2 regions of the Streptomyces sp. NPDC048419 genome follow, and region 2 is predicted to be linked to the other one. Evidence: riboswitches for the same ligand, from Rfam matches in the RefSeq annotation. Region 2 holds a riboswitch; the other holds the start of a gene.
What was found. Region 2 has a riboswitch for cobalamin ahead of ACGFYN_RS03285 (CbtB-domain containing protein). Riboswitches for the same ligand answer to the same signal wherever they lie in the genome.
Positions count from the first base shown of each region.

Region 1: it holds a riboswitch for cobalamin, as region 2 does, so the genes downstream of both, ACGFYN_RS13225 (ribonucleoside-diphosphate reductase subunit alpha) here and ACGFYN_RS03285 (CbtB-domain containing protein) in region 2, are expected to answer to the same signal.

Region 1 is NZ_JBICXT010000005.1:92,928-108,290, forward strand. It holds gene ACGFYN_RS13200 (extracellular solute-binding protein) at 1-477, opposite strand, end outside; gene ACGFYN_RS13205 (GntR family transcriptional regulator) at 784-1,548, shown strand; gene ACGFYN_RS13210 (DUF3311 domain-containing protein) at 1,693-1,956, shown strand; gene mctP (monocarboxylate uptake permease MctP) at 1,953-3,581, shown strand; gene ACGFYN_RS13220 (GNAT family N-acetyltransferase) at 3,655-4,158, shown strand; cobalamin riboswitch at 4,204-4,340, shown strand; gene ACGFYN_RS13225 (ribonucleoside-diphosphate reductase subunit alpha) at 4,465-6,825, shown strand; gene ACGFYN_RS13230 (ribonucleotide-diphosphate reductase subunit beta) at 6,825-7,838, shown strand; gene ACGFYN_RS13235 (putative Ig domain-containing protein) at 8,059-10,107, shown strand; gene ACGFYN_RS13240 (hypothetical protein) at 10,220-10,696, shown strand; gene ACGFYN_RS13245 (hypothetical protein) at 10,663-10,887, opposite strand; gene ACGFYN_RS13250 (GlxA family transcriptional regulator) at 10,981-11,946, shown strand; gene def (peptide deformylase) at 11,952-12,602, opposite strand; gene ACGFYN_RS13260 (tetratricopeptide repeat protein) at 12,677-13,657, opposite strand; gene ACGFYN_RS13265 (HD-GYP domain-containing protein) at 13,766-15,007, opposite strand; gene ACGFYN_RS13270 (HD-GYP domain-containing protein) at 15,004-15,363, opposite strand, start outside.
Region 2 is NZ_JBICXT010000001.1:758,553-773,915, reverse strand. It holds gene ACGFYN_RS03335 (alginate lyase family protein) at 1-314, shown strand, start outside; gene ACGFYN_RS03330 (ABC transporter ATP-binding protein) at 386-1,078, shown strand; gene ACGFYN_RS03325 (ATP-binding protein) at 1,205-3,754, shown strand; gene ACGFYN_RS03320 (response regulator) at 3,748-4,467, shown strand; gene ACGFYN_RS03315 (OB-fold nucleic acid binding domain-containing protein) at 4,514-4,912, shown strand; gene ACGFYN_RS03310 (DUF3159 domain-containing protein) at 4,916-5,659, shown strand; gene ACGFYN_RS03305 (potassium channel family protein) at 5,774-6,451, opposite strand; gene ACGFYN_RS03300 (potassium channel family protein) at 6,451-7,122, opposite strand; gene ACGFYN_RS03295 (APC family permease) at 7,560-9,614, shown strand; gene ACGFYN_RS03290 (class I SAM-dependent RNA methyltransferase) at 9,706-11,034, shown strand; cobalamin riboswitch at 11,200-11,341, shown strand; gene ACGFYN_RS03285 (CbtB-domain containing protein) at 11,381-11,602, shown strand; gene ACGFYN_RS03280 (CbtA family protein) at 11,625-12,383, shown strand; gene ACGFYN_RS03275 (histidine phosphatase family protein) at 12,445-13,035, opposite strand; gene metE (5-methyltetrahydropteroyltriglutamate--homocysteine S-methyltransferase) at 13,132-15,363, opposite strand, start outside.

The DNA of each region.
Region 1 (15,363 bases), on a different contig from region 2:
GTCCTTGCGCCAGTTGGCGACACGGCCGCCGGCGTAGTAGGGGACGCCGTAGGTCTTGTCCTGGTACGTCACCGAGGCCTTGAGGCCGTCCAGCCAGGCGGAGGAGTTGGTGAACTTCGCCGGGTCGACGGGCGCGAAGGCACCCTTGACCATGTAGCTCAGCATCTCCGTGTTGCCCATCTCGACCACGTCGGGGGCCTTGTCGGTGGCGAGGACCGCGTCGAGCTTGGCGTTCTTGTCCGGCCAGCCGTAGTACTCGTGGTTGATCTTGATGCCGGGGTGCTTCTTCTTCACCGCGGCGTCGGCGGACTTCACCAGGTCCGGCCAGTTGTTCTGGGCGTCGACGGTGAGCCAGACGGTCAGCTCCTTGGCGTCCGCGCCGCTGCTGGAAGAGCCTTTGTCGTCGTTGCCACCGCACGCCGCAATGGAGACCATCATGCCCGCGATACCGATCGCGGCAATGAGCTTGCGCTTCACGCCACCCTCCTCAGGGATGCCCACACCTCCCGCCCCCCAGGCCGGGACCTGAACCAATGGTGTAGACCAGTAGGGGGAGCTTGGACCAGACCAGAAGGCCTGTCAAGGGTGCTCGAAACGCCTCTGACCAGCCGTTATGCGACCTACATATGCAAGGACCTTTAAGTAACAAGGCAGCGAAAACACCGATGCCGGAGTACTCTCTTCCGCTAGACCATTTGACCTGTGGACTAGACCAAAAGAGACGGCGCCGGTATACAGAAGGGATCACGAAGTGACCCGCATCCGGAGCCGGGAAGGCAGAGCATGAGCACCGAGGTCAGCAGTGCGGAGAACGAGGGTGGAGCGAGTGTCCGTACCGCGCGCGTGCCCAAGTACTACCGCCTGAAGAAGCATCTGCTCGAGATGACGGAGACGCAGTCGCCCGGCACCCCGGTACCGCCCGAACGCACCCTGGCCGCCGAGTTCGACACCTCCCGCACCACGGTGCGCCAGGCCCTGCAGGAGCTGGTGGTCGAGGGCCGTCTCGAGCGGATCCAGGGCAAGGGCACCTTCGTCGCCAAGCCCAAGGTCTCGCAGGCGCTGCAACTCACCTCGTACACCGAGGACATGCGCGCCCAGGGCCTGGAGCCGACCTCCCAGCTGCTGGACATCGGCTACATCACGGCCGACGACCGCCTCGCCGAGCTCCTCGACATCACGGCGGGCGGCCGGGTGCTGCGCATCGAGCGCCTGCGCATGGCCAACGCCGAGCCGATGGCGATCGAGACGACGCACCTCAGCGCCAAGCGCTTCCCCGCCCTGCGCCGCTCCCTGGTCAAGTACACCTCTCTCTACACCGCCCTCGCCGAGGTCTACGACGTCCATCTCGCCGAGGCCGAGGAGACCATCGAGACCTCGCTGGCCACCCCGCGCGAGGCCGGCCTGCTCGGCACCGACGTGGGCCTGCCGATGCTGATGCTCTCCCGCCACTCACTGGACCGGGACGGGCAGCCGGTGGAGTGGGTGCGCTCGGTGTACCGCGGCGACCGCTACAAGTTCGTCGCACGCCTCAAGCGTCCCCAGGACTAAGGCCTGTCCGCTCACGACGGGGCCTTCACTGAATCGATATACCGATATGCGGACGAGGTCTTCCGTTTCCGGGACGCCGTGACCTACATTGCCTGCGCATTACACAGGTGATCACAGGTGAACGCGAGGGGACGGAGCCGCACGATGTCCGAAGTGCCCGAAGTGAGACCGCCGGTGGTGACCCCCATGCGCGTGGTCATGGCCGTCTGCCTGATAGCACCGTTCGTGGCGATGCTCTGGGTCGGCTCGTACTCCAAGACCGACCCGGAGTTCATCGGCATCCCGTTCTTCTACTGGTACCAGATGCTCTGGGTGCTGATCTCCACCGCGCTGACGATGACGGTGTATCAGCTGTGGCAGCGTGACCAGCGCGCGCGCGCCTCGCAGAAGGACGGTGCGTCGAAGTGAACGACGGCGTGAACGGCGTCGCACTCGGCGTCTTCATCTTCTTCTTCGTGGCCGTGACGGCCATGGGCTTCCTGGCGGCACGCTGGCGCAAGGCCGAGAACGAGCACTCGCTCGACGAATGGGGCCTGGGCGGCCGGTCGTTCGGCACCTGGGTCACCTGGTTCCTGCTCGGCGGCGACCTCTACACGGCGTACACCTTCGTCGCCGTTCCAGCGGCGATCTACGCGGCGGGCGCGGCCGGCTTCTTCGCGGTGCCGTACACCATCCTGGTCTACCCGCTGATCTTCACGTTCCTGCCCCGCCTGTGGTCGGTCTCCCACCGGCACGGGTACGTGACGACCTCGGACTTCGTGCGCGGCCGCTTCGGCTCGAAGAGCCTGTCGCTGGCCGTCGCGGTCACCGGCATCCTCGCCACCATGCCGTACATCGCGCTCCAACTGGTCGGCATCCAGGCCGTGCTGGACGTGATGGGTGTCGGCGGCGGTGAGAACACCAACTGGTTCGTCAAGGACCTGCCGCTGCTGATCGCGTTCGGTGTCCTCGCGGCGTACACCTACTCCTCGGGTCTGCGGGCCCCCGCGCTGATCGCGTTCGTGAAGGACGCGCTGATCTACATCGTCATCGCGGTGGCGATCATCTACATCCCGATCAAGCTCGGCGGCTTCGACGACATCTTCGCGAAGGCGGGCGCGGCGTTCGCGCAGACCAACCCGGCGACGGGCAAGCCGCGCGGCGCTCTGGTGCCGCCGGAGGCGGGTCAATGGACGTACGCCACCCTGGCGTTGGGCTCGGCGCTCGCGCTCTTCATGTACCCGCACTCGATCACCGCGACGCTGTCCTCGCGCAGCCGTGAGGTGATCCGGCGCAACACCACGATCCTGCCGCTGTACTCCCTGATGCTGGGACTGCTGGCGCTGCTGGGCTTCATGGCGATCGCGGCCGGCGTCAAGGTCACCAACGGTCAGCTGGCGATCCCGCAGCTGTTCGAGAACATGTTCCCGGACTGGTTCGCGGGTGTGGCCTTCGCGGCCATCGGCATCGGCGCCCTGGTGCCGGCGGCGATCATGTCGATCGCGGCCGCGAACCTCTTCACCCGCAACATCTACCGGGACTTCATCAAACCGGACGCGACGCCGAAGCAGGAGGCCCAGGTCTCCAAGATCGTGTCGCTGCTGGTGAAGGTCGGCGCGCTGGTCTTCGTCCTCACCATGGACAAGACGGTCGCCATCAACTTCCAGCTGCTGGGCGGCATCTGGATCCTGCAGACCTTCCCGGCCCTGGTCGGCGGCCTGTTCACCCGCTGGTTCCACCGCTGGGCGCTGCTCGGCGGCTGGGCGGTCGGCATGATCTACGGCACCATCGCCGCGTACGGCGTCGCCTCGCCCACCCAGAAGCACTTCGGCGGCTCGGCGAAGGAGATCCCCGGGATCGGCGAGATCGGCTACATCGGCCTCACCGCGTTCGTCATGAACGTGGTGGTGACGGTGGTCCTTACCTTCGTCCTGAAGGCCTTGAAGGCCCCGGAGGGCGTCGACGAGACCGCGGCGGACGACTACACGGTGGACGCCGGCGACCCTGGCGTGCAGGCGGAACTGCCGCCCGCCACTGCGGCGGAGTCCCGCTAGCGGGCCCACCCTTCGACGGGCCGCCGGGGAAACCCGGCGGCCCGTTGCCGTACTCCTGCACCATGCTCGATCCATGGACATCGTGATCCGGCCCGCGGACCCCGGCGAGTACAAGACCCTCGGCGAGATCACCGCCCAGGCCTATCTGCTGGACGGCCTGCTGGCCTTCGGCGCCGAGGACGACTGGTACCTCGGCGAACTCAAGGACGTGGCCAAGCGGGCCTCCGGAGCCGACGTGCTGGTGGCCGCGCGGGACGGCGACCTCCTCGGCGGAGTCACCTTCGTGCCGGCGGGCGGCCCCACGGCCGAGCTCGCCCGTCCCTCGGAAGCGGAGATCCGCATGCTCGCCGTCTCCCACGCGGCCCGCGGCAGGGGCGTGGGCCACGCCCTCGTAGGAGCCTGCGTCGAGCGCGCGAGGAGCACGGGGTGCACCGGAGTCGTCCTGTCGACCCAACGCACCATGCATGCCGCGCATCGCATCTACGAACGCCACGGCTTCGTCCGCGTTCCGGAGCGGGACTGGCAGCCGATCCCCGGCCACGACTTCACGCTTCTCACCTATGAGTTGACGCTCTGAAATCACCGCGACACAAGATATGGGGGTGCCTCGCGCACCCGGCACAAGATGTATGCTCATGCTCGCTGTCGCCGCAGGGGAATCCGGTGCGAATCCGGAACTGTCCCGCAACGGTGTACTCATGCGTGTTCGCACACGTACGAGCGTCAGTCCGAGGACCTGCCGACAGTGCGCCCGGCCACCGTGGCCCGGGTGCTCCGACGTCCGGGCCTCGCGGAATGGGCCGGTGGACGCGGCGCCGTCGTGCGCTCGTGGCTGCCCCCTGCCCTCCGCAAGGCCCCCGTGCCGAGCGAGGGAGAGCCCCACGTGACCATCGCGCCAGCCGAACCGGCTTCAGCGACACCGTCTGCGACAGCCGCCGACGACGGTCCCGGTGCCGCACTGCTGCGGACCCTGACCGAGCTGACCGCCGACCTCCCCGACGCCGACCCCGGACGGGTCGCCGCCGCCGCGCTGCGCGGACGCTCCGCGCGGGCGGACGAGACGGAACTGCGCGAGCTGGCCACGGAGTCGGCCGCCGGCCTCATCTCGGAGGACCCCGCCTACTCGCGGCTGGCCGCGCGTCTGCTGACGATCTCCATCGCCGCGGAGGCCGCCTCGCAGGGCGTCACGTGCTTCACCGAGTCGGTCGCCGTCGGGCACCGCGAGGGGCTCATCGCCGACCGCACGGCGGAGTTCGCCCGTCTGCACGCCGCCCGTCTCGACGCGCTCGTGGATCCCCAGGGGGACGACCGCTTCGGCTACTTCGGCCTGCGCACCCTGCACAGCCGCTACCTGCTGCGGCACCCCATCACCCGCAAGGTGATCGAGACGCCGCAGCACTTCATGCTGCGGGTGGCCGCCGGCCTCGCCGAGGACGACACCGTGCGCTCCGTCGACGAAGTCGCCGCGCTCTACGGCCTGATGAGCCGCCTCGACTACCTGCCCTCCTCCCCCACGCTCTTCAACTCCGGTACGCGCCACCCCCAGATGTCGTCCTGCTACCTCCTCGACTCCCCCAAGGACGAGCTGGACTCCATCTACGAGCGCTACCACCAGGTCGCCCGTCTCTCGAAGCACGCCGGCGGCATCGGGCTCGCGTACTCCCGTATCCGCTCCCGGGGTTCGCTGATCCGCGGCACCAACGGGCACTCCAACGGCATCGTCCCGTTCCTGAAGACCCTGGACGCCTCGGTCGCCGCCGTGAACCAGGGTGGCCGGCGCAAGGGCGCGGCCGCGGTCTACCTGGAGACCTGGCACCTGGACATCGAGGAGTTCCTGGAGCTGCGCGACAACACCGGCGAGGACGCCCGCCGTACGCACAATCTGAACCTCGCGCACTGGATCCCGGACGAGTTCATGCGCCGGGTCGACTCCGACGCCGTGTGGTCGCTGTTCTCCCCGGCGGACGTGCCGGAGCTGGTCGACCTGTGGGGCGAGGAGTTCGACGCCGCGTACCGCGCGGCGGAGAACGCGGGCCTGGCGCGAAAGACCGTCCCGGCCCGCGAGCTCTACGGCCGCATGATGCGCACCCTCGCCCAGACCGGCAACGGCTGGATGACCTTCAAGGACGCCGCCAACCGCACCGCGAACCAGACGGCCGAGCCGGGCCGCGTCGTCCACTCCTCCAACCTCTGCACGGAGATCCTGGAGGTCACGGACGACGGCGAGACCGCGGTCTGCAACCTGGGCTCGGTGAACCTGGGCGCCTTCGTCCAGGACGGCGAACTGGACTGGGAGCGGCTGGACGAGACCGTCCGCACGGCCGTCACCTTCCTGGACCGGGTGGTCGACATCAACTTCTACCCGACCGAGCAGGCCGGCCGCTCCAACGCACGCTGGCGCCCCGTCGGCCTCGGCGCGATGGGCCTGCAGGACGTCTTCTTCAAGTTGCGCCTGCCCTTCGACTCCCCCGAGGCCAAGGCGCTGTCCACCCGGATCGCCGAGCGCATCATGCTCGCCGCCTACGAGGCCTCCGCCGACCTCGCCGAGCGGAGCGGCCCGCTGCCGGCCTGGGAGCAGACCCGTACGGCCCGCGGCGTCCTGCACCCCGACCACTACGGCGTGGAGCCGGCCTGGCCGGAGCGCTGGGCTGCGCTCCGGGAGCGTGTCGCCACCGTCGGCCTGCGCAACTCCCTGCTCCTCGCCATCGCGCCGACCGCCACCATCGCGTCCATCGCCGGCGTGTACGAGTGCATCGAGCCGCAGGTGTCGAACCTCTTCAAGCGCGAGACCCTGTCCGGTGAATTCCTGCAGGTGAACTCGTACTTGGTGAACGACCTGAAGGAACTCGGCGTCTGGGACGCCCGCACCCGCGAGGCGCTGCGGGAGGCCAGCGGCTCCGTGCAGGACGTCGCCTGGATCCCCGAGGACGTACGACGCCTGTACCGCACGGCGTGGGAGATCCCGCAGCGCGGCCTGATCGACATGGCGGCGGCGCGCACCCCGTACCTGGACCAGTCGCAGTCCCTGAACCTCTTCCTGGAGACGCCGACGATCGGCAAGCTCTCCTCGATGTACGCGTACGCCTGGAAACAGGGTCTGAAGACGACGTACTACCTGCGTTCGCGCCCGGCGACCCGTATCGCCCGCGCGGCCCGCGCCGCCGTCCCCGTCCAGCAGGCCGCCGACCCCGAGGCGGTCGCCTGTTCCCTGGAAAACCCCGAGTCCTGCGAGGCCTGCCAGTAATGACCAGCCGTAACACCAACCTTCTCGACCCGGGCTTCGAACTGACCCTGCGTCCCATGCGCTACCCGGACTTCTACGAGCGCTACCGGGACGCCATCAAGAACACCTGGACCGTGGAGGAGGTCGACCTCCACTCGGACGTCGCCGACCTCGCCAAGCTCAGCCCCGCCGAGCAGCATCTGATCGGCCGGCTGGTCGCCTTCTTCGCCACGGGCGACTCGATCGTGGCGAACAACCTGGTGCTGACGCTCTACAAGCACATCAACTCCCCCGAGGCACGGCTCTACCTGAGCCGCCAGCTCTTCGAGGAGGCCGTGCACGTCCAGTTCTATCTGACGCTCCTGGACACCTACCTCCCGGACCCGGAGGACCGCACGGCGGCCTTCGCGGCGGTGGAGAACATCCCCTCCATCCGCGAGAAGGCCGGGTTCTGCTTCAAGTGGATCGACTCGGTGGACAAGCTGGACCGCCTGGAGTCGAAGGCCGACCGCCGCCGCTTCCTGCTCAACCTCGTCTGCTTCGCCGCGTGCATCGAGGGCCTGTTCTTCTACGGCGCCTTCGCCTACGTGTACTGGTTCCGCAGCCGCGGCCTGCTGCACGGCCTCGCCACCGGCACCAACTGGGTGTTCCGCGACGAGACGATGCACATGTCCTTCGCCTTCGACGTGGTCGACACCGTCCGCAAGGAGGAGCCGGAGCTCTTCGACGACGAGCTCCAGCAGGAGGTGACGGACATGCTGCGCGAGGCCGTCGAGGCCGAGCTGCAGTTCGCCCGCGACCTGTGCGGTGACGGCCTGCCCGGCATGAACACCGACTCGATGCGCCAGTACCTCGAGTGCGTCGCCGACCAGCGCCTGACCCGCCTCGGCTTCGCCCCGGTGTACGGCAGCGAGAACCCCTTCTCCTTCATGGAGTTGCAGGGCGTGCAGGAGCTGACCAACTTCTTCGAGCGGCGCCCCTCGGCGTACCAGGTGGCCGTGGAGGGCACGGTCGACCTCGACGAGGACTTCTGACGCCAGGTCCCGGGGCGGCCCATGGAGCTTCCATGGGCCGCCCATGGACCATCTATGGAGCGGCAAAGTTATGGGAGCCGCTCTGGTTCAGCCTCCCGAACCGGGACTACGTTCTCGCCGTCAAAGTGTCATGCCCGCGACGACACCGCCGCCGCTACGCGCGTCACAGGCCTGCCATCAGCGTCGAGAACCCCACTCCAACGACGGAGGCAGCACCCCCATGCGTGAGAAGCCCAGACGGAGCCTGCGAAGACTCCTCGCCACCGCCATACCCGCCCTCGCCCTCGGTCTCGCCGGACTCGTAGCAGTACCGGCACACGCGGCGCCCGCGGTCTCGCACACCTCCCATGTCGCGCAGAACGCGAAAGCCCTCACCTCCCCCGACCGGCAGACCTTCCACTCGACCGGCAAGGCCGGCCAGAAGGTGCCGACCGCCCACCTGTGCGCCACGGCCGCTCCCGGTCACGCGTCCTGCTTCGCCCAGCGCCGCACCGACATCAAGCAGCGGCTGGCCTCCGCGCTCGCCGCGGCCGCGCCCTCCGGACTCAGCCCGGCCAACCTGCACAGCGCCTACAACCTGCCCTCGACGGGCGGTTCGGGCCTGACGGTCGCCGTCGTCGACGCCTACAACGACCCCAACGCCGCGTCGGACCTCGCGACCTACCGCTCGCAGTACGGCCTGTCCTCCTGCACCAAGGCCAACGGCTGCTTCAAGCAGGTCAGCCAGACCGGCTCCACCACCTCGCTGCCGACCAACGACACCGGCTGGGCGGGCGAGGAGGCGCTGGACATCGACATGGTCAGCGCGGTCTGCCCGAACTGCAGCATCATCCTGGTCGAGGCGAACTCCGCGAACGACACCGACCTCGGCACCGCCGAGAACGAGGCCGTCTCCCTCGGCGCCAAGTTCGTCTCCAACAGCTGGGGCGGCGACGAGGCCTCCTCGCAGACCGGTGAGGACACCTCGTACTTCAAGCACCCGGGTGTCGCGATCACCGTCTCCGCGGGCGACTCCGGCTACGGCGCCGAGTACCCGGCGACCTCCCAGTACGTGACCGCCGTAGGCGGCACCGCGCTCTCCACCTCCTCCAACTCCCGCGGCTGGACGGAGTCCGTGTGGAAGACGAGCAGCACGGAGGGCACCGGCTCCGGCTGCTCCGCGTACGACCCCAAGCCGAGCTGGCAGACCGACAGCGGCTGCAGCAAGCGCATGGAGGCCGACGTCTCCGCGGTCGCCGACCCGGCCACCGGCGTGGCCGTCTACGACACCTACGGCGGCTCCGGCTGGGCCGTCTACGGCGGCACGAGCGCCTCGTCGCCGATCATCGCCGGCGTCTACGCGCTGGCCGGCACCCCGGGCTCCGCGGACTACCCGGCGAAGTACCCCTACAGCCACACGAGCAACCTGTACGACGTGACCAGCGGCAACAACGGCTCCTGCTCCACGTCGTACTTCTGCACCGCGGCCACCGGCTACGACGGCCCGACCGGCTGGGGCACCCCCAACGGCACCACCGCCTTCACCACCGGCACCAGCTCCGGCAACACGGTGACGGTCACCAACCCGGGCAGCCAGTCCACCGCGACCGGCAGCTCGGCCAGTCTGCAGATCAGCGCGTCCGACAGCGCGGGCGCCGCGCTCACCTACAGCGCCACCGGCCTGCCGACCGGGCTGTCCGTCAACAGCTCGACCGGCCTGATCTCCGGCACGGCGTCCACGGCGGGCACCTACCAGGTCACCGTCACCGCGAAGGACAGCACGGGCGCCTCGGGCTCGACCTCCTTCACCTGGACGGTCAGCACCTCGGGCGGCGGCACCTGCACCTCGGCCCAGCTGCTGAGCAACCCGGGCTTCGAGTCCGGCAACACCGGCTGGACGGCGTCGAGCGGGGTCATCACCACCGACACCGGTGAGGCCGCGCACGGCGGTTCGTACAAGGCCTGGCTCGACGGCTACGGCACCACCCACACCGACACCCTGTCCCAGTCGGTGACCGTACCCACCGGCTGCAAGGCGACGCTCACCTTCTACCTGCACATCGACACGTCGGAGAGCGGCAGCACCGCCTACGACAAGCTGACGGTCACCGCCGGATCCAAGACCCTGGCGACGTACTCCAACGTCAACGCCGCCTCCGGGTACGCCCAGAAGTCCTTCGACCTCTCCTCGTACGCGGGCTCGACCGTCACCGTGAAGTTCAGCGGTGCCGAGGACTCCTCCCTGCAGACCAGCTTCGTCGTCGACGACACCGCCGTCACGACCAGCTGACCAACAGCACGACCCGGGCCCCGGCCGCCGCCTTCGCGGTCGGGGCTCCGGCGTGCGACGGGGCGTGGATCCGGGCGGGCCGGTGACACGTCAGAGGGGAGAGGAGGCCCCCATGCGCCGAACGATCCCCCACACGACCCTCGCACTCGCCGCGCTCACTCTCGTCCTCGCCGGCTGCGGCGGTCAGTCCGACAACGGCAAGGGCGGCAGCAGCGTGTCGTCCTCCCCCACCCCCACGACAAGTCCGTCCACCGGCCCGACGGGCAGTCCCACCGGATGTGCGGCGGCGGCCGCGCTCGCCGCCCGCGACAGCGGCCGCACCGTGTGCCTGGCCGTCGGAGAGACGCTCCGCGTCAGCCTGGACGGCACCGCCGAACGGCCCTGGAAGCCGCTCGCCGTCAAGGGCTCCGGTCTCGAGGCCGCCAACAGCGGCATCGTCCTGCGGCCCGGCGACGCGAGCGCCGCCTACAAGGCCGTCGCGGCAGGAAAGACCCGGCTCCAGTCCACGCGGCCCCTGTGTGCCGCGCAGACCGGCCGGGTCTCGTGCCTGGGTATTCAGGAGTGGTGGGTCACCGTGGTGGTGAGGTAGCGCCGCGCGCGGGCGGGGCGCCCGGTCGGCCCGAGCACCTCCGGCTCGCGGCGCCCTCGTCCGGCCTCACGGATCTGCCGGTCGATACGACGGTCGCGCACGATGCCGATCACCGACGGGAGAACCATCAGGACGAGGATTCCGAGAACGGTCAGCATTCCGATCAGTCCTTCGATGTGTGCCGTATCCATAGACACCACTGTCGCGCTGTTAGCTCCTTACAAACAGTGGCAGGACTGCCGTAGACCCTCGATTTACTGCCAATGGCGAGGCACACTGGAGAGATGCTGCAGAATGTCGCCGCCGTCGTCCTGGACGGCGTGAATCCCTTCGAACTGGCCGTCGTATGCGAGGTGTTCGGCATCGATCGCAGCGACGACGGACTGCCCGTGTACGACTTCGCGGTCGCCTCGGCCGAGGGGCCGCTGCTGAACACGCGCGCGGGCTTCTCCATGAACGTCGAGCACGGTCTGGAGCGGCTGGAGGAGGCCGATCTGATCGCCGTGCCCGCCGGCGCCCGCTATGGGAGCCGGGAGTTCCCGCCCGAGCTGCTCGACGCGCTGCGCCGCGGGGTCGGGCGCGGCGCCCGGGTGCTCAGTGTCTGCTCCGGCGTCTTCGCGCTCGCCGCGGCCGGACTGCTGGACGACCGCCGCTGCGCCGTGCACTGGCACGACGCGGACCAGCTGGCCCGCGCGTATCCGCGGCTGAGCGTCGAACCGGACGTCCTGTACGTCGACGAGGACCCGGTGATCACCTCCGCGGGCACCGCCGCCGGCATCGACGCCTGTCTGCACATCGTGCGCAAGGAGCAGGGCCCGGAGGTCGCCAACAAGATCGCCCGGCGCATGGTGGTGCCGCCGCACCGCGACGGCGGGCAGGCCCAGTACATCGAGCGTCCGCTGCCCCGGTCGCACGGCGACACCGTCGCCGAGGTGCTGGTGTGGATGGAACGGCATCTCGACGAGGACGTCACGGTCGAGCAGCTCGCGGCCCGCGCCCACATGTCGCCGCGCACCTTCGCCCGCCGCTTCCAGCAGGAGACAGGCACCACTCCCTACCGCTGGATCCTGCGGCAACGGGTGCTGCTGGCCCAGCGGTTGCTGGAGGGGACGGACGAGACGGTGGACGCGATCGCCTGGCGGGCCGGGTTCGGCAACGCGGCGGCGCTGCGCCACCAGTTCGTCCAGGCGATCGGGACCACGCCGAACGCCTACCGGCGCACCTTCAGGGGCCCCGAGGCGGCCGCCTGACGGCGTCAGTCGTTGGCGACCACGGGGTAGCGGGGCTCGTTCTCCGCCATCTGCCGCAGCGCGTCCTTGCGTTCACGCTTGGAGAGGCGGTCGATGTAGAGGTAGCCGTAGAGGTGGTCGGTCTCGTGCTGGAGGCACCGGGCGAAGTAGCCGGTGCCGCGGACCTTGATCGGGTTGCCCTTCTCGTCCTGCCCGATGACCTCGGCGTAGTCGGGGCGGGCCAGCGGCGCGTACGCCGTCGGCACGGACAGGCAGCCCTCGTTGCTGTCGTCCAGCCGGCGCCGCTCCGCGGGCAGGTCCACCAGCTTGGGGTTGCAGACGACGCCGACGTGCCGCATGCCCTCGTCATCGCCGCAGTCGTAGACGAAGACCTTCAGATCGACGCCGATCTGGTTCGCGGCCAGGCCCACGCCCTCGGCGGTGCGCTGCGAGGCGAACATGTCCGCCACCAGCTGCTCCAGCTCGGGGCCGAACTCCGTGACGTCCCTGCACTCCTTGTGCAGCACCGGGTTGCCGACGACCGTGATCGGCCGCGAGGTGCCCCGCTCGCGCAAGGCGGCCTCGCGCTCCTCGGGCTCCTGGGTGTCGATGACGAAGCCCTCGTCGTCCACGGGGAGCACGCCCGCGTGCTGCTGATCGGTGTCCTGCTGCGCCATGACCGACGATGCCTTCCTGCAACCATGAGAAATCTGCGGGTACAGCCTAAAGGGAGTTCCGCAGGGAGTTCCGGTCAGCAGACTTCTTCGAGGTCACGCCAGTCCCGCGAGTCCGGGCTGTCGGCGACCCACCCGTCCAGCAACCCCCGCACCAGTGCGGCCGGGGCGGCCACGCCGCACTCCCGCTCCGGCACCCACAGCTGTCCGTCCGTCCGGTGCCCCAGCGGCCCCGGATGCCCCGGCTCACTGTGGTCGTGCGGGTCCAGGTGCTCGCCGTCTCCCTCGTCGGACGGCATCCGTGACTCGGAGCAGGTCCGGCACAGCAGCCGTACGGAGGACGACCAGTCCTCGGCGGCGAAGCCCGCGTCGGCCGCGAGCTGCTCCAGGGCGTCCCGGTCCGCCTCCGTGGCGGCCTCCAGCAGCACCACCCAGGTCGGCACGGGCGAGGGCGCCCACAGCTCGATCTCGTCGAAGACCGGGTAGGAGTGGCCGGCCGCGGTGGTCCGCTCGCCGTGCGGCACCCCGTCGTGCAGCACGACCTCGCCCCAGCGCCGCCCGGAGGACGGCAGCGGGATCGACAGCACCTCGATCCGGGCGGGGTCCAGGCGCCGGCCCCACACCACCTCGGCCTCCCCCTCGGGGGACAGCCGTACGGCCGCGCTGCCCAGGTCCATGCCCACGGGCTCACCGGCCGCGGTGCCCGCGCCCGGCACCTGGAGCCCGTACGCCTGCCAGGCCCGCCGGGCCAGCGGCCAGTCCTGGAGGGCGGTGGCCGCGATGCCGACGTTCCACCAGTCGGGCGCCCCGGTCTCCCGGTCCAGCAGCGCGACGGCACGCAGTCCGGCCGCGCGCGCCTGCTCCCAGTCGTGCCGGAACTTGTGCAGCAGGGCGAGGTTGAACCAGGACTCCGACAGCCAGGGCTCCAGGTCGGCGGCACGTGTCAGCAGCGCGCCCGCGTCCTCGTACCGGCCATCGCCGATCAGGGTGAACGCGCGGTCTGTGGCCTGCCGCCAGGAGGCGGAGGGCCGGTGCCGTCCCTTGCCGAAGATCCTCACGATTCCCGCCTGCCAGTTCCTTGGAGTGGGCTGGCTAGTGCTGCCCCCGGACACCCTCTCATTCGCATCCAACCACGTACGGCTGGAAGGCCGCTCATTACCCATGGGTTACCCAGCCGAAGGCAAGGTCAGACTGTCTCTTGCCAGTACCCGGGCGAGCGATTCCACCACTTCGGGTGCGTACTCCTCCGCCGTGGCGAGCCGCAGTTCCTCCAGGGCCGTGAGGGGGCCGCCGGGCCCGGCGTCGCGCGCCTTCTCCTCGTAGGCGTTCACGGCCCGCACGATCCGCGCGGCGACGGGCTGGTCCCGGTAGGGGTCGGCCTGCCGCTCGACGACCACGGCGACCGCCGCGTCGACCCCGGTCTGGCGCACGACGGCCCCGCCGAGCAGGGCGATCCGCTGCTGCTCGGCGCAGGGCAGCACCGCGGTGGCGCCGGCCGGCACCGGGTCGACCAGGCTGAGCTGGCCGATGTCGTGCATCAGGGCCGCGTACTCCAGCACGGTCAGCTCGGGCCGGGTGAGCCCGAGGTCCCGCCCGACCGCGCGGCTGAGGCCCGCCACCCGCCGGGCGTGCCCCGCGGGGGTGTAGCCGGCTATCTCGGTGGCACGGGCGAGGGAGGCGATGGTCTGCCGGTAGGTGGTCCGCACCGCGGCGTAACGGCGGAAGGACAGCTGGGTGAGCAGCAGCGGCAGGGAGAACACGGGCAGCGCCCACAGTCCTGCGACGGCGACCGCGAGCGCCATCACCGCGCCCGTGGCACACACGGCCGAGCCGATACCGAGGAGGGCGTGCAGTTCGTCACGCAGCAGCGGGCCGAAGGGCCAACGGGTGCGGGCGTGCGCGAGCGCGGCGGCGAGCACGGCGTCGCACAGCGCGGTGAGAGCGAGCAGGGCCAGGAGCAGCAGCGCGTACGCCGGGCCGTGCCAGGCGTCGAACACGCCCCGGCTGTACAGGGGTTGGAAGCAGACGGCGGCGAATCCGACGGTGAGGACGCGCCGCGCGAGGTGGTCGAGCACCGGCCCCTGCCCCCGCGCGACGTGCGGCACGCTGCCGAGCAGGGCGGCCGCGAGGACGACGGCGACGACCTGCATGACGCCGTGGTGCGTGGGCAGCCCGGCGTCCTCTCCGAGCAGCGCGTACGACAGCGCCCCGGCGGCCCCGAGCGGTGCGGCCTCCCTGACCCGGGCGCCGGTCCAGCGGCTGAGCTCCCCGGCGGTGACGAGCACGCCGAAGGCGAGCGCGGTGGGCCGCTCCTGGAGGCCGGTACGGCAGGTGACGACGAGGGAGCCCGCGGCGAGAACGGCGGCAGTGGTGTGGATGAGGACCGTCAGCGGTGCACGGCGGCTCATCGATGGGCTCTCGGGCGGTCGGCGACGGGCGCCGCCGGTTGCGGGACGTGCGGCTGCTCCTGTGCGGTGACCGACGGATGCCAGCCGTGGCGGCACAGCGCCCGCACCAGTGCGGTGACCATCCGCGGGTCGAACTGCGAGCCCGCGCACCGCTGGAGCTCCTCCAGCGCGAGGGCCACCGGCCGGGCCCGCCGGTAGGAGCGTGTGGACGTCATCGCGTCGAAGGCGTCCGCCACGGCCACCACCCGCGCCGACTCCGGGATCTGCACGCCCACCAGCCCGTACGGGTAGCCGCTGCCGTCCAGCCGCTCGTGGTGGTGCAGGACGGCGGCGCGGGCCTCGCCCAGAAAACCGAT
Region 2 (15,363 bases):
TCTCCCACGTCGCCGAGACCAGCCGGATCCAGGGCCAGGACCTCTACGGCACCGACGTCGGCGAGCGGCTGCGGCAGGCGCTGGGGTTCCAGTCCAAGTACCAGCTGGGCACGGCCGCCCCGAGCTGGCTCTGCGGCGGATCGCCGAAGCTCGGGCTCGGACCGGTCACCGAGGTCGGCTACAACGCCCTGCACAACCGCCTCGGCATCGCGATGACCAACACCCAGACGCTGACCGAGCGACAGCGCCCGGCCGGCAGCAACAACCTCTTCGTCGCCTGGGAGACGCTCACCCACGGGGACAATCCGAGCTGACCGACCGTTGAAGGACCGGGCCCCGGGTGGCGATACTGGCGCCCGGCCGACGGCTGCACGGGGGAGGGCGCATGAGCCAGGTGGTCACCGAGACCATGGTGCGGGTCGAGAACGTCCACAAGTCCTACGGCCATGGGGCGGCCGCCGTGCACGCCCTGCGGGGCGTCTCCTTCGAGGTGCCGCGCGGCGAGCTCGTGGCCCTCAAGGGGCGCTCGGGATCGGGCAAGACGACGCTGCTGAACATCGTCGGCGGACTCGACGCACCCGACGGGGGCCGGGTCACCGTCGACGGCCTCGATCTGTCGGCGCTCGGCGAGGACGGGCTCCTCGCCCTGCGCCGCGACCGCGTCGGCTTCGTGTTCCAGTCCTTCGGGCTCATCCCGATCCTCACGGCCGCCGAGAACGTCGGCGTGCCCATGCGGCTGCGCCGGACGGAGGTCCGGGAGCGCGAGGAGCGCGTGGAGCTGCTGCTCGCCCTGGTCGGCCTCGCCGACCACGCCGCGCAGCGGCCCGGCGAGTTGTCCGGCGGCCAGCAGCAGCGCGTCGCCATCGCCCGCGCCCTCGCGAACAGCCCCTCTCTGCTGATCGCCGACGAACCGACCGGCCAGCTGGACGCGGAGACCGGGCACGCCGTCATGGAGTTGCTGCGGGCCGTCGTCCACAGCGAGCGGGTCACGGCGCTCGTCGCCACGCACGACGCGACCCTGCTGGACCTGGCCGACCGGGTCCTGGAGCTGAGCGACGGGGAGATCGTCGAGCACTGATCCGCCGGGCCCGTCAGGGATGCGTCAAAAACATCACTTGCCCCGGCTCTCGTCCCATTTGTCCAGAACGCTGGCCGTAAGGTCGACGCTGCGTGCGCAGCACGGAACGGGAAGACAATAGGGGCCATGGGACGCGGCAAGCTTCGGATCTACCTCGGTGCGGCACCGGGCGTCGGCAAGACGTACGCCATGCTCTCCGAGGCGCACCGGCGCGTGGAGCGGGGCACCGACTGCGTCGTGGGCTTCGTGGAGCACCACGGCCGGCCGCGCACCGAGGTGATGCTGCACGGCCTGGAGCAGGTGGCGCGCAAGGAGCTGGAGTACCGCGGCGCCGTCTTCACCGAGATGGACGTCGACGCCGTGCTCGGCCGGGGTCCCCAGGTCGCCCTGGTGGACGAACTCGCCCACACCAACATCCCCGGCTCCCGCAACGCCAAGCGCTGGCAGGACGTGGAGGAGCTGCTCGCCGCCGGCATCGACGTCGTCTCCACCGTCAACATCCAGCACCTCGAATCGCTCGGCGACGTCGTCGAGTCGATCACCGGGGTGCGGCAGCGGGAGACGGTGCCGGACGAGATGGTGCGGCGGGCGGACCAGATCGAGCTGGTCGACATGTCGCCCGAGGCGCTGCGCCGGCGCATGGCGCACGGCAACATCTACCAGCCGGACAAGGTCGACGCGGCCCTGTCCAACTACTTCCGGCCCGGCAACCTCACCGCCCTGCGGGAGCTGGCGCTGCTGTGGGTGGCCGACCGGGTCGACGAGTACCTGAAGCAGTACCGGAGCGAGCACCGGGTCTCGAAGATCTGGGGTTCGCGCGAGCGGATCGTGGTCGGCCTGACCGGCGGACCGGAGGGCCGGACGCTGATCCGCCGTGCCGCCCGCCTCGCGGAGAAGGGTGCGGGCGGCGAGGTGCTGGCCGTCTACATAGCCAGCAGCGACGGGCTGACGGCCGCCTCGCCGAAGGAGCTGGCCGTGCAGCGCACCCTCGTGGAGGACCTGGGCGGCACCTTCCACCACGTCGTCGGCGACGACATACCGGCGGCGCTGCTCGCCTTCGCGCGCGGGGCCAACGCGACCCAGATCGTGCTCGGCGTCTCGCGGCGCAAGAGCTGGCAGTACGTCTTCGGGCCCGGCGTCGGCGCGACGGTGGCCCGGGACTCCGGGCCCGACCTCGACGTCCACCTGATCAGCCACGGCCAGGCCGGCAAGGGGCGCGGACTGCCGGTGGCCCGCGGGGCACGGCTCGGCCGGTCCCGGATCATCGCCGGGTGGGCGGTCGGCGTGATCCTCCCGGCCGTCCTCGCCGTGCTGCTCAGCAGCGTCCACCTGGGGCTCGCCAACGACATGCTGCTGTTCCTCGCGGTGACGGTCGCGGCGGCGCTGCTCGGCGGGCTGCTGCCCGCGCTGGCCTCGGCCGCGGTGGGCTCCCTGCTGCTGAACTACTTCTACACACCGCCACTGCACCGCTTCACCATCGCCGACCCCAAGAACATCGTCGCGATCGTCATCTTCGTCGGCGTCGGCGCCTCGGTCGCCTCCGTCGTCGACCTCGCGGCCCGCCGCACCCACCAGGCGTCCCGGCTGCGCGCGGAGTCGGAGATCCTTTCCTTCCTCGCGGGCAACGTGCTGCGCGGCGAGACCGGCCTGGAGGACCTCCTCGAACGGGTCCGCGAGACCTTCGGCATGGAGTCGGCCGCCCTGCTGGAGCGGGCGAGCGACCACGACCCGTGGACCTGCGCGGGCCGCGCAGGACTCGGGCCGGCGGTCGGGCGCCCGGACGACGCCGACGTGGACGTGCCGGTCGGGGACCACCTGGCGCTGGCGCTCACCGGCCGGGTGCTGCCCGCCGAGGACCGCCGGGTGCTGGCCGCGTTCGCCGCCCAGGCCGCCGTCGTCCTGGACCGCACGCGCCTCCAGGAAGAGGCCGACCGGGCCCGTGCGCTGGCCGAGGGCAACCGCATCCGTACGGCGCTGCTGGCCGCCGTCAGCCATGACCTGCGCACCCCGCTCGCCGGGATCAAGGCGTCGGTGTCGTCGCTGCGCTCGGACGACGTGGCGTGGTCCGAGGAGGACCAGGCGGAGCTGCTGGAGGGCATCGAGGAGGGCGCAGACCGGCTCGACCACCTCGTGGGCAACCTCCTGGACATGTCCCGGCTGCAGACCGGCACGGTCACCCCGCTGATCCGCGAGGCCGACCTCGACGAGGTCGTACCGATGGCGCTGGTCGGGGTGCCCGAGGGCAGCGTCGGGCTGGACGTGCCGGAGACCCTGCCGATGGTCGCCGTCGACCCGGGGCTGCTGGAGCGGGCGATGGCCAACCTGGTCGAGAACGCCGTCAAGTACAGCCCGCAGGGCAAGGCGGTCCTGGTCGCCGCGAGCGCCATCGCCGACCGGGTGGAGGTACGGGTCGTCGACCGCGGCCCCGGCGTCCCCGACGAGGCCAAGGAGCGCATCTTCGAGCCCTTCCAGCGCTACGGCGACGCCCCGCGCGGGGCCGGCGTGGGCCTCGGTCTCGCCGTGGCGCGCGGCTTCACCGAGGCCATGGGCGGCACCCTCAACGCCGAGGACACCCCCGGCGGCGGCCTCACCATGGTCCTCACCCTGCGCGCGGCGGCGACGCACGCGCGGGATCTTCTCCACTCGGCGGAACCCGAAAGGCAGACCACATGGTGAGCCCGACCGGCGGTGCCCCCCAGGCCCCCACCAGGGTGCTCGTCATCGACGACGAGCCGCAGATCGTCCGCGCCCTCGTGATCAACCTCAAGGCGCGCAGGTACGAGGTCGACGCGGCCCACGACGGCGCGAGCGCCCTCCAGCTCGCCGCCGCCCGCCACCCCGACGTGGTCGTTCTCGACCTGGGCCTGCCCGACATGGACGGCGTCGAGGTGATCAAGGGGCTGCGCGGCTGGACCCGGGTGCCGATCCTGGTGCTCTCCGCGCGGCACACCTCCGACGAGAAGGTCGAGGCGCTGGACGCCGGCGCCGACGACTACGTCACCAAGCCCTTCGGCATGGACGAGCTGCTGGCCCGGCTGCGGGCCGCGGTCCGCCGGGCCGAGCCGGTCGGTGCCGGCGAGAACGACGTGACCAGCGTGGAGACCCCGGAGTTCACCGTCGACCTGGCCGCGAAGAAGGTCCACCGGGACGGCAGGGACGTACGGCTGACGCCCACGGAGTGGCATCTGCTGGAGGTGCTGGTGCGCAACACGGGACGCCTGGTGAGCCAGAAGCAGCTCCTGCAGGAAGTGTGGGGCCCGTCATACGGGACCGAGACGAACTACCTCAGGGTGTACATGGCGCAACTGCGCAGGAAACTCGAGGCCGACCCGTCCCACCCCAAGCACTTCATCACCGAGCCGGGCATGGGCTACCGGTTCGAGGGCTAGGGCCGCGGGTACGTAGCCGTCAGTGCACCCCGGTACGCTTCAAGACATGAGTGCTGTTCCTCGTTCCGAAAAGCCGGTGGGCCGGTTCCGGCGCATGCTTGACCGGCTCTCCTCTTCGCAGGAGGACCTGGAGTCCGAGGAGCTGCGGGAGGATACCGAGACCGCGGGCTGTACCCGGATCGGTGACTGCCACGACCGACAGATCGTCACGGTTACTGGTACCTTGCGCACGGTCACCCTGCGGCCGCGTGCGGGCGTCCCGGCCCTGGAGGCCGAACTGTTCGACGGCTCCGCCGCGCTCGACGTGGTGTGGCTCGGGCGGCGCTCCATCGTCGGGATAGAGCCGGGGCGCAGACTGATCGCATCAGGCCGGATCTCGCTGAGCCGGGGCCGCCGGGTGCTGTTCAATCCGAAATACGAACTGAGACCCCTCGGACGGGAGTAGCCGGTGACGTCGCTCGACAAGCCGACCGAAGACACTCAAGCCGACGACACGCGGACGGTGACGGAGGCCGCCCTGTTCGAGGCGTTCGGCGGTGTGCGGGGCATGGTCGAGACGGTGCTGCCCGGCCTCCTCTTCGTCACCATCTACACGATCAACAAGGACCTGCACTGGTCGGCCATCGCCGCCCTCGTGGTGTCCCTGGCGCTCGTGGTGGTCCGCCTGGTCATGCGGGACACCGTCAAGCACGCGTTCAGCGGGGTCTTCGGCGTCGCCTTCGGTGTCGTCTTCGCGATGATGACGGGCAACGCCAAGGACTTCTACCTGCCCGGCATGCTCTACACGCTGGGCCTGGCGCTGGCGTACATCGTCACGACGCTGTGCGGGGTCCCGCTCCTCGGGCTGATCCTCGGGCCCGTCTTCAAGGAGAACCTCTCCTGGCGCACGCGTAACCCGGGCCGCAAGAAGGCGTACTCCAAGGCCAGTTGGGCCTGGGGCCTGATCCTGCTCGGCAAGTGCGCGATCCTCTTCCCGCTGTACTGGTGGGCGAACACGGCTCAGCTTGGCTGGGTCCTGGTCGCCCTCAAGATCCCGCCGTTCCTGCTGGCCGTGTGGCTGACCTGGGTCTTCCTGGCGAAGGCGCCCGCGCCGATCGACGTCTTCGCGGAGATGGAGGCGGAGGAGCAGGCCGAGAAGGAGCGGGCCGCCGCGGAGGGGATCGAGGCGAGCGGCGGGCGGCACCGCCGGTAGGCGTAGTCCGGTCCTGGACGCGCCTCGTCCTCGAACGCCGGACAGGCTGAAAGAACGAACAAAGGGCGCCCCCCGTTCTCGGGGGGCGCCCTTCGCCGTCTAGGAACGCGGCGGCTAGCCCGCCGTGTCCTCCCTGCGCAGCGACAGCAGGTCCTCCAGCTGTTCCTCCCTGGCCTGGGCGGCCACGAAGAGGAGTTCGTCGCCCGGCTCGAGGGAGTCCTCGCGGGACGGGGTGAGGACGCGGGTGCCGCGGATGATGGTGACCAGGGAGGTGTCCTCGGGCCACTCCACGTCGCCGACCTGGGTGCCGGCCAGGGCCGACTCCTCCGGCAGCGTCAGCTCCACCAGGTTCGCGTCGCCGTGGCTGAAGCGGAGCAGGCGGACCAGGTCGCCGACGCTCACCGCCTCCTCGACCAGGGCGGACATCAGACGAGGGGTGGAGACGGCGACGTCGACGCCCCAGGACTCGTTGAAGAGCCACTCGTTCTTGGGGTTGTTGACACGGGCCACGACGCGCGGAACGCCGTACTCCGTCTTGGCGAGGAGCGAGACGACCAGGTTCACCTTGTCGTCGCCCGTCGCGGCGATCACCACGTTGCAGCGCTGCAGCGCCGCCTCGTCCAGCGACGTGATCTCGCAGGCGTCGGCCAGCAGCCACTCCGCCTGCGGGACGCGCTCGACCGAGATGGCGGTCGGCGTCTTGTCGATGAGCAGGATCTCGTGGCCGTTCTCCAGCAGCTCGCCCGCGATCGAGCGGCCTACCGCACCGGCACCGGCAATGGCGACCCTCATCAGTGCCCCCCCTCCTCGTCAGGACCCTTGGCGAAGGCCGCCTCGACCTTGTCGACCTCGTCGGTGCGCATCATCACGTGCACCAGGTCGCCCTCCTGCAGCACCGTCTGGGAGGTGGGCAGGATCGCCTCGCCGAGCCGGGTCAGGAACGCCACCCGGACGCCCGTCTCCTCCTGCAGCTTGCTGATCTTGTGACCGACCCAGGCGGCGGAGGCGTGCACCTCGGCGAGCTGGACGCCGCCGGTGGGGTCGCGCCACAGCGGCTCGGCGCCGGAGGGGAGCAGCCGGCGCAGCATCTGGTCGGCGGTCCAGCGGACCGTCGCGACGGTGGGGATGCCGAGGCGCTGGTAGACCTCGGCGCGGCGCGGGTCGTAGATGCGGGCGGCGACGTTCTCGACACCGAACATCTCGCGGGCCACGCGCGCGGAGATGATGTTCGAGTTGTCACCGCTGGACACGGCGGCGAAGGCACCCGCCTCTTCGATGCCGGCCTCGCGCAGGGTGTCCTGGTCGAAGCCGATGCCGGTGACCCGGCGGCCGCCGAATCCGGGGCCGAGGCGGCGGAAGGCCGTGGGGTCCTGGTCGATCACTGCGACCGTGTGCCCCTGCTGCTCCAGGGTCTGGGCAAGAGCGGAACCTACTCTTCCGCAGCCCATGATGACGATGTGCACGACCGTCCTTCCGGTGTCAAGAATCACTGCTCAGCCCGATCAGGGTCTCAGACCGACGCCCAAAGCTACACACCAGCGGTGGGCCGTAGGCACCCCTGTGCACGGTTGCCGCGCGGCTTGTGATGTCAGCGCCGGCTGATGCTGCGGACACTGGCGAGAGTCAGGATTCCGAGGCCGACGAGGGCCGCCGCGGCGCCGATCAACTCTGCGGTGGCGTGCATGGAACCTCCGTGGAACGACAACAGGGCGATGACAGCGGGGAGTAGAGCGGTGCTTGTCATATAGGCATGACGCGACGGCGGGCCGCGGAATCCGCAGCCGTGGCCTCGCTGTTTTCACCCGGAGGGCAGATCCGGGGACGGCGGTCCCCGGCTCGCGCAGGGCCAAGGGTGGGGGAGGTGGTTCACCGCCCGTTCGAACGCCTACGATTACCTGTTGTGTCCAAACTGACCGACGTGCCCAAACGGATTCTGATCGGGCGCGCACTGCGCAGCGACCGGCTCGGCGAAACGCTCCTGCCGAAGCGCATCGCCCTCCCCGTCTTCGCCTCCGACCCGTTGTCCTCGGTGGCGTACGCCCCCGGGGAAGTACTGCTGGTCCTTTCCATCGCAGGCGTGTCGGCGTACCACTTCAGCCCCTGGATCGCGCTCGCGGTCGTGGTGCTGATGTTCACGGTGGTCGCCTCCTACCGGCAGAACGTGCACGCCTACCCCAGCGGCGGCGGCGACTACGAGGTCGCCACCACCAACCTGGGTCCCAAGGCGGGCCTGACCGTGGCCAGCGCCCTGCTCGTCGACTACGTCCTGACCGTGGCCGTCTCGATCGCGTCCGGCATCGAGAACCTCGGCTCGGCGGTGCCCTTCGTGGTCGAGCACAAGGTCTTCTGCGCGGTCACCGTGATCGTGCTGCTGACGCTGATGAACCTGCGCGGCGTCAAGGAGTCCGGCAAGCTCTTCGCGATCCCGACGTACGTGTTCGTCGGCGGCGTGTTCATCATGATCGCGTGGGGCGCGTTCCGCGGCATGGTGCTCGGGGACACGATGCGGGCACCGACGGCGCACTACACCATCAAGGCCGAGCACCAGGGCCTCGCCGGATTCGCCCTGGTCTTCCTGATGCTCCGGGCCTTCTCCTCCGGCTGTGCCGCGCTCACCGGCGTCGAGGCGATCTCCAACGGCGTGCCGGCCTTCAGGAAGCCCAAGTCGAAGAACGCGGCGACCACGCTCGCGATGATGGGCCTGCTCGCCGTCACCATGTTCTGCGGCATCATCGTCCTCGCCCTGACGACCAAGGTCCGCATGGTCGAGAACCCGGCCACCGACCTGCTCAGGCACGGTGTGGGCGTCGGTTCCGGATATGTGCAGAACCCGGTGATCACACAGGTCGCCGAGGCCGTCTTCGGCAAGGGCAGCTTCTTCTTCGTGGTGCTCGCCGCGGCCACCGCGCTGGTGCTGTTCCTGGCCGCCAACACCGCCTACAACGGCTTCCCGGTGCTCGGCTCGATCCTCGCCCAGGACCGCTACCTGCCCCGCCAGCTGCACACCCGCGGCGACCGGCTCGCCTTCTCCAACGGCATCGTGCTGCTGGCCGGCGCGGCGACCCTGCTCGTCATCATCTACGGCGCCGACTCGACCCGGCTGATCCAGCTGTACATCGTCGGCGTGTTCATGTCCTTCACGCTCAGCCAGACCGGCATGGTCCGGCACTGGAACCGCCATCTGGCGGTCGAGAAGGACCCCGCCAAGCGCAGCCACATGGTCCGCTCGCGGGCCATCAACACCTTCGGCGCCTTCTTCACCGGTCTGGTGCTGGTCGTCGTCCTCGTCACCAAGTTCACGCACGGTGCCTGGGTGGCGCTGCTGGGCATGTGCATCTTCTACGCGACGATGACGGCCATCCGTAAGCACTACGACCGGGTCGCCTCCGAGATCGCGGCCCCCGAAGGCCCGAGCGACGACAGCGTACGGCCCTCCCGGGTGCACTCGGTGGTCCTGATCTCCAAGATCCACCGGCCCACGCTGCGCGCCCTCGCCTACGCCAAGCTGATGCGCTCGGACACCCTGGAGGCGCTGACCGTCAACGTCGACCCGGCGGAGACGAAGGCGCTGCGGCAGGAGTGGGAGCGGCGCGGCATCGACGTACCGCTGAAGGTGCTGGACTCGCCGTACCGCGAGATCACGCGGCCGATCATCGAGTACGTCAAGGGGCTGCGCAACCAGTCGCCGCGGGACGCGGTGTCCGTGATCATCCCCGAGTACGTCGTGGGCCACTGGTACGAGCACCTGCTGCACAACCAGAGCGCGCTCCGGCTCAAGGGCCGGCTGCTGTTCACACCCGGCGTCATGGTCACCTCGGTGCCCTACCAGCTGGAGTCCTCGGAGGCCGCGAAGATGCGGGCCCGCAGGCGGCAGGACTGGAGCGCGCCGGGCTCGGTGCGGCGCGGTCCGGCCCAGTCGGGCCGCTCGAAGGAGCACACCGGCAGCCAGGGCTGACGCTCGCCGGTCAACGGCCGGACGACACCCACGTAGACTGGTGGGCTGTTGTCCGGCCGTTTCGCATCCGACGTTGTGGAGTCACCCCGCCATGCAGGCAGAACCGAAGAAGTCGCTGGTGGGGGAGGAGTACGAGGTCGAGGTCGGGCCCGTCGCCCACGGCGGCCACTGCATCGCCCGTACCGCCGAGGGCCAGGTCCTGTTCGTCCGGCACGCACTGCCCGGCGAGCTGGTCGTGGCACGGGTGACCGAGGGGGAGGAGGGGGCCCGGTACCTGCGCGCTGACGCGGTCGAGATCCTCACCGCCGCCAAGGACCGCATCGAGGCGCCCTGTCCCTACGCCGGTCCCGGCCGCTGCGGCGGCTGCGACTGGCAGCACGCCAAGCCCGGTGCACAGCGCCGGCTCAAGGGCGAGGTCCTCGCCGAGCAGCTGCAGCGGCTCGCGGGTCTCACGCCCGAGGAGGCCGGCTGGGACGGCACGGTGATGCCGGCCGAGGGTGACAAGCTGCCCGCGGGCGAGGTGCCCGCCTGGCGCACGCGCGTGCAGTACGCGGTGGACGCCGACGGCCACGCCGGTCTGCGCCGCCACCGTTCGCACGAGGTCGAGCCGATCGACCACTGCATGATCGCCGCTCCCGGCGTGAGCGAGCTGGGCGTCGAGAAGCGCGACTGGAGCGGCATGGCCTCCGTCGACGCGATCGCGGCGACGGGTTCGCAGGACCGCCAGGTGATCCTGACGCCGCGTCCGGGCGCCCGCCTGCCGATCGTGGAGCTGGATAAGCCGGTGTCGGTGATGCGCGTCGAGGAGAAGGACGGCGGGGTGCACCGGGTGCACGGCCGTCCCTTCGTCCGCGAGCGCGCGGACGGGCGCACCTACCGGGTCGGCAGCGGCGGCTTCTGGCAGGTCCACCCGAAGTCGGCGGACACGCTGGTGACGGCCGTCATGCAGGGCCTGCTGCCGCGCAAGGGCGAGATGGCGCTCGACCTGTACTGCGGCGTCGGCCTGTTCGCGGGCGCGCTGGCCGACCGGCTCGGCGAGCAGGGCGCGGTGCTCGGCATCGAGTCCGGCAAGCGCGCGGTGGAGGACGCCCGGCACAACCTCGAAGGCTTCGACCGGGTGCGCATCGAGCAGGGCAAGGTGGACGCCGTGCTGCCGCGCACCGGCATCACCGAGGTCGACCTCATCGTCCTGGACCCGCCGCGGGCCGGCGCGGGCCGGAACACGGTGGCGCACCTGACCACGCTCGGCGCGCGCAGGATCGCCTACGTCGCCTGCGACCCGGCCGCGCTGGCCCGGGACCTGGCCTACTTCCGGGACGGCGGCTACCGGGTGCGGACGCTGCGGGCGTTCGACCTGTTCCCCATGACCCACCACCTGGAGTGCGTGGCCATCCTGGAGCCGGCGGACAAGGCCCGCTGACGGTCCGGGCAGGCGCCGGCCGAGTTCGGACACGCGGTGGTGGTGGTCGCTGGTGAACCGGGGCCGTGAGCGGCAGAGTTGACGGGAGTGGTGGAGAGGGTCGGGTTCAACCCCGTTTTCACCCGAGCGCGATAAAGATCACGCCTGGTGAGGCGGTATTGGCCATGTCCGCGACACGCGATACGGTCGATGCGATATCGACGAAGGCAAGACGGAAGCCGGTGGGAACCCGGCACGGTCGCGCCACTGTGTGTCGCAGCCCCGCAAGGGCGGCGGCGAGTCAGACCCGTAGCCCTCGTCCTGTGCACCATCGAAAAGGGACGCGAACTCCCGGAGAGGCACTGCCATGGCGCAGCATGTCGCCCAGCCGACAGCCACCACTCCCACCCTCCCCGCCAAGCTGCCGATCGGCGCGATCGCCCCGTGGGCGGTCTTCTTCGGCATCCTGATGCTTGTCCTGCTGTACTTCGTCGGCGCCGAGCAGGGCGCCACGTCCGTCGTCTCCGGTTCGGACGTCCACGAGTGGGTGCACGACGCCCGCCATCTGCTCGGTTTCCCCTGCCACTGACGCAAGGGACCCCGACACCCTCATGAACTCCGCAACGGTAAGAAACCTCCTTGTGCGGGGCATGCTCGCCGGTCTCGCGGCCGGCCTGCTCGCTCTGGTCGTCGCCTACTTCCTCGGCGAGCCGAACGTCGACAAGGCGATCGGCTTCGAGGAGGCGCACGCGCACGAACACGAGATGGAGATCGTCTCCCGCGGTCTCCAGTCCACCGCCGGCCTCGCCACCGGCGTACTGGTCTACGGTGTCGCCTTCGGCGGCATCGCAGCCCTCGCGTACTGCTTCGCGCTCGGCCGCGTCGGCCGCTTCGGCCCGCGGGCGACCGCGCTGCTGCTCTCCGGCTGCGCGCTCCTCGCGGTGTACGTCGTGCCCTTCCTGAAGTACCCGGCCAACCCGCCCGCCGTCGGCAACGCCGACACCATCGGCAAGCGGACCACCCTGTACTTCCTGATGATGGTGCTCAGCGTGCTCCTCGCGGTCGCCACGACCATCCTGGGCAAGCGGCTCGCCCCGAGACTGGGCAACTGGTACGCCACCGTCGCCGCGGTGGCCGCGTTCGCCCTGCTGATCGGCCTGGCATTCGCGTTCCTGCCGGTCGTCAACGAGGTGCCGCAGAACTTCCCGGCCACCGTGCTGTGGCGGTTCCGGCTCTCGGCACTGGCCATCCAGATCACCCTGTGGGGAGCATTCGGGCTCGCCTTCGGCGAGTTGGCCGAGCGGCAGCTGAACCCCAAACCGGCCAAGGCGGCCGCGCCGCCGGCGATCACCGCCGCGAGTCCACGGTGACCTGAACCGATCGAGTGAGAGGGCCCGCGGATCCGTCCGCGGGCCCTCTCGCGAGTGTGGGTCAGTCGCCGGCCGGTTCCGGCTGCAGCGGGTTCCCCAGCCGCAGGTTCCAGCGTCCCGCCCGTCCGCTGATCTCGGTCGCCGTCAGCGGCGGTACGTCCGCGCGCCAGAAGGACGCCGCGGGCGCTCCCAACACCCGTACCACCACGGCCCGTACGACGTCCGGCTCGACCACGGCGAGCGTGCGGCCGTCCGTCTGCGAGACGCCATCCAGCCAGCGGCCGACGCGCAGGCACAGGTCCTGCACCGACTCTCCGCCGTGGGGTGCGGAGTCCGGGTCGGTCAACCACCGGGCCACCCCCTCCGGTTCGGACCCGCCGACCTCGTCGAGCGTGCGGCCCTCCCAGCGCCCCGTCCGCAGACCGGCCAGTTCCGTCAGCGGCTCGGCGGCGGCGAGCCCGAGTGCCGTCGCGGTCTCGCGGCAGCGCGTGCTGGGGGAGACGACGACATGGGCGGCCGGGGGCACCGTCCCGGCCGCCGCACGGGCCCGCGCCGTGCCGCCGTCGTCGAGCGACGTCGTGCCGTCGTCGAAGCGCGCCTGGCGCAGCGACGGGCCCATGGCGGGCGAGATGAGGGTGACACGGCTGGTCACGGTGCTCCTGTCGTCCGGGGCGGGGAGTCCGCCGCTCGCCGGTGCGAGCGGGCGGTGCCGGCCGCCCCTCGGCACCGGCACCGCCCGTACAGCGTCCTACAACTCCGCGCGCACCGTCCGCGCGGCCGCCACGAGGTTCTCCAGCGAGGCCCGGGTCTCGGGCCAACCGCGCGTCTTCAGGCCGCAGTCGGGGTTGACCCACAGCCGTTCCGCGGGGATCGCCTTCAGCCCGGTCCGCAGGAGTCCGGCGGCCTCCTCCACGCTCGGGACGCGCGGGGAGTGGATGTCGTAGACACCGGGGCCGGCCTCGCGCGGGTAGCCGTGCGCGGCGAGTTCGCGGGCGACCTGCATATGGGAGCGGGCCGCCTCCAGGCTGATGACGTCGGCGTCGAGGTCGTCGATGGCCTGGACGACGTCGCCGAACTCGGCGTAGCACATGTGGGTGTGGATCTGGGTGTCCGGCCGCACGCCGCCGGTCGTGAGCCGGAACGCCTCGGTGGCCCACGCGAGATACGCCGGGCGGTCGGCGGCGCGCAGCGGCAGGGTCTCCCGCAGGGCCGGCTCGTCCACCTGGATCACCGAAGTCCCTGCCGCCTCGAGGTCGTCGACCTCGTCCCGAAGAGCGAGGGCGACCTGGCGGGCGGTGTCGGCCTGCGGCTGGTCGTCGCGGACGAAGGACCAGGCGAGCATCGTGACCGGACCGGTGAGCATGCCCTTGACCGGGCGGGAGGTCAGCGACCGGGCGTACGTCGTCCAGCGCACCGTCATCGGTTCGGGGCGGGAGATGTCGCCCGCGAGGATCGGCGGGCGGACGTGGCGGGTGCCGTAGGACTGGACCCAGCCGTGGCGGGTGGCGAGGTAGCCGGTGAGCTGCTCGGCGAAGTACTGGACCATGTCGCTCCGTTCGGCCTCGCCGTGCACCAGGACGTCGAGGCCGGCCTCCTCCTGGAAGGAGATCACCTCGCAGATCTCCGCCTTGACGCGCTCCTCGTAGCCGGCCGTGTCGATGCGCCCGGCCCGCAGGTCCGCGCGGGCGGTGCGCAGTTCGGCGGTCTGCGGGAACGACCCGATGGTCGTGGTCGGCAGCAGCGGCAGACCGAGGAGGGCGCGCTGCGCCGCGGAGCGTTCGGCGTACGGCTGGGAGCGGCGCGCGTCGGCCTCGGTGACCGCGGCGGCTCGGGCGCGGACGGCCGGGTCGTGGGTGATGGGGGAGTGGGCGCGGGACGCGAGAACGGCGCGGTTCGCGGCCAGTTCGGCGGCGATGGCGCCGGTGCCGCGGGTCAGGCCCTTGGTGAGGGTGACGATCTCGCCGGTCTTCTGCCGGGCGAAGGCCAGCCAGCGCAGAATCTGCGGATCGATGTCGCGCTCGGCGGCCGAGTCGAGCGGGACGTGCAGCAGGGAGCAGGAGGCCGCGACGTCGACGCGGTCGGCCAGGCCGAGCAGGGTGCCGAGCGCGCCCAGCGACTTCCCGAGGTCGTTCGCCCAGATGTTGCGGCCGTCGACCACGCCGGCCACCAGGCGCTTTCCGGACAGTCCGCCGGCTGCGGCCACCGCGTCCAGGTTGGCGGCGGCGGCCCCGGTGAAGTCCAGGCCGAGTCCTTCCACCGGGGCCTTGGCCAGCACGGGAAGGGCGTCCCCGAGGCGGTCGAAGTAGGAGGCGACCAGCAGCTTGGGCCGGTCCGTGCGGGCGCCGAGGTCGCGGTAGGCGCGGGCGGCGGCGTTCAGTTCGGCCGGCGTGCGGTCCTGGACGAGGGCGGGCTCGTCCAGCTGCACCCACGCGGCGCCGGCCGCGCGCAGGTCGGCCAGCACCTCGGCGTACACCGGCAGCAGACGGTCCAGCAGGGTGAGCGGGTCGAAGGCCGCGGACACGCCGGGCGCGGGCTTGGCCAGCAGCAGATAGGTGACGGGGCCGACCAGCGCGGGACGGGGTGCGAGGCCGAGGGCGAGGGCCTCCCCGAGCTCGGCCACCTGCTTGGCGGAGTCGGCGGCGAAGACCGTGTCCGGGCCCAACTCCGGCACCAGGTAGTGGTAGTTGGTGTCGAACCACTTCGTCATCTCCAGCGGCGCCACGTCCTGGGTGCCGCGGGCCATCGCGAAGTACCCGTCCAGGGCGCTCGCTTCCACGGCGTCCCGGTGACGCGCGGGGATCGCGCCGACCATGACGTTGGTGTCCAGTACGTGGTCGTAGTACGAGAAGTCGCCGGTCGGCACCTCGTCGATGCCGGCCCCGGCGAGCAACCGCCAGTTGCCGGCGCGGATTTGGGCGGCGGTGGCCTGAAGTTCCGCGGCGGTGACGCGGCCCTTCCAGTAGCTCTCGACCGCCTTCTT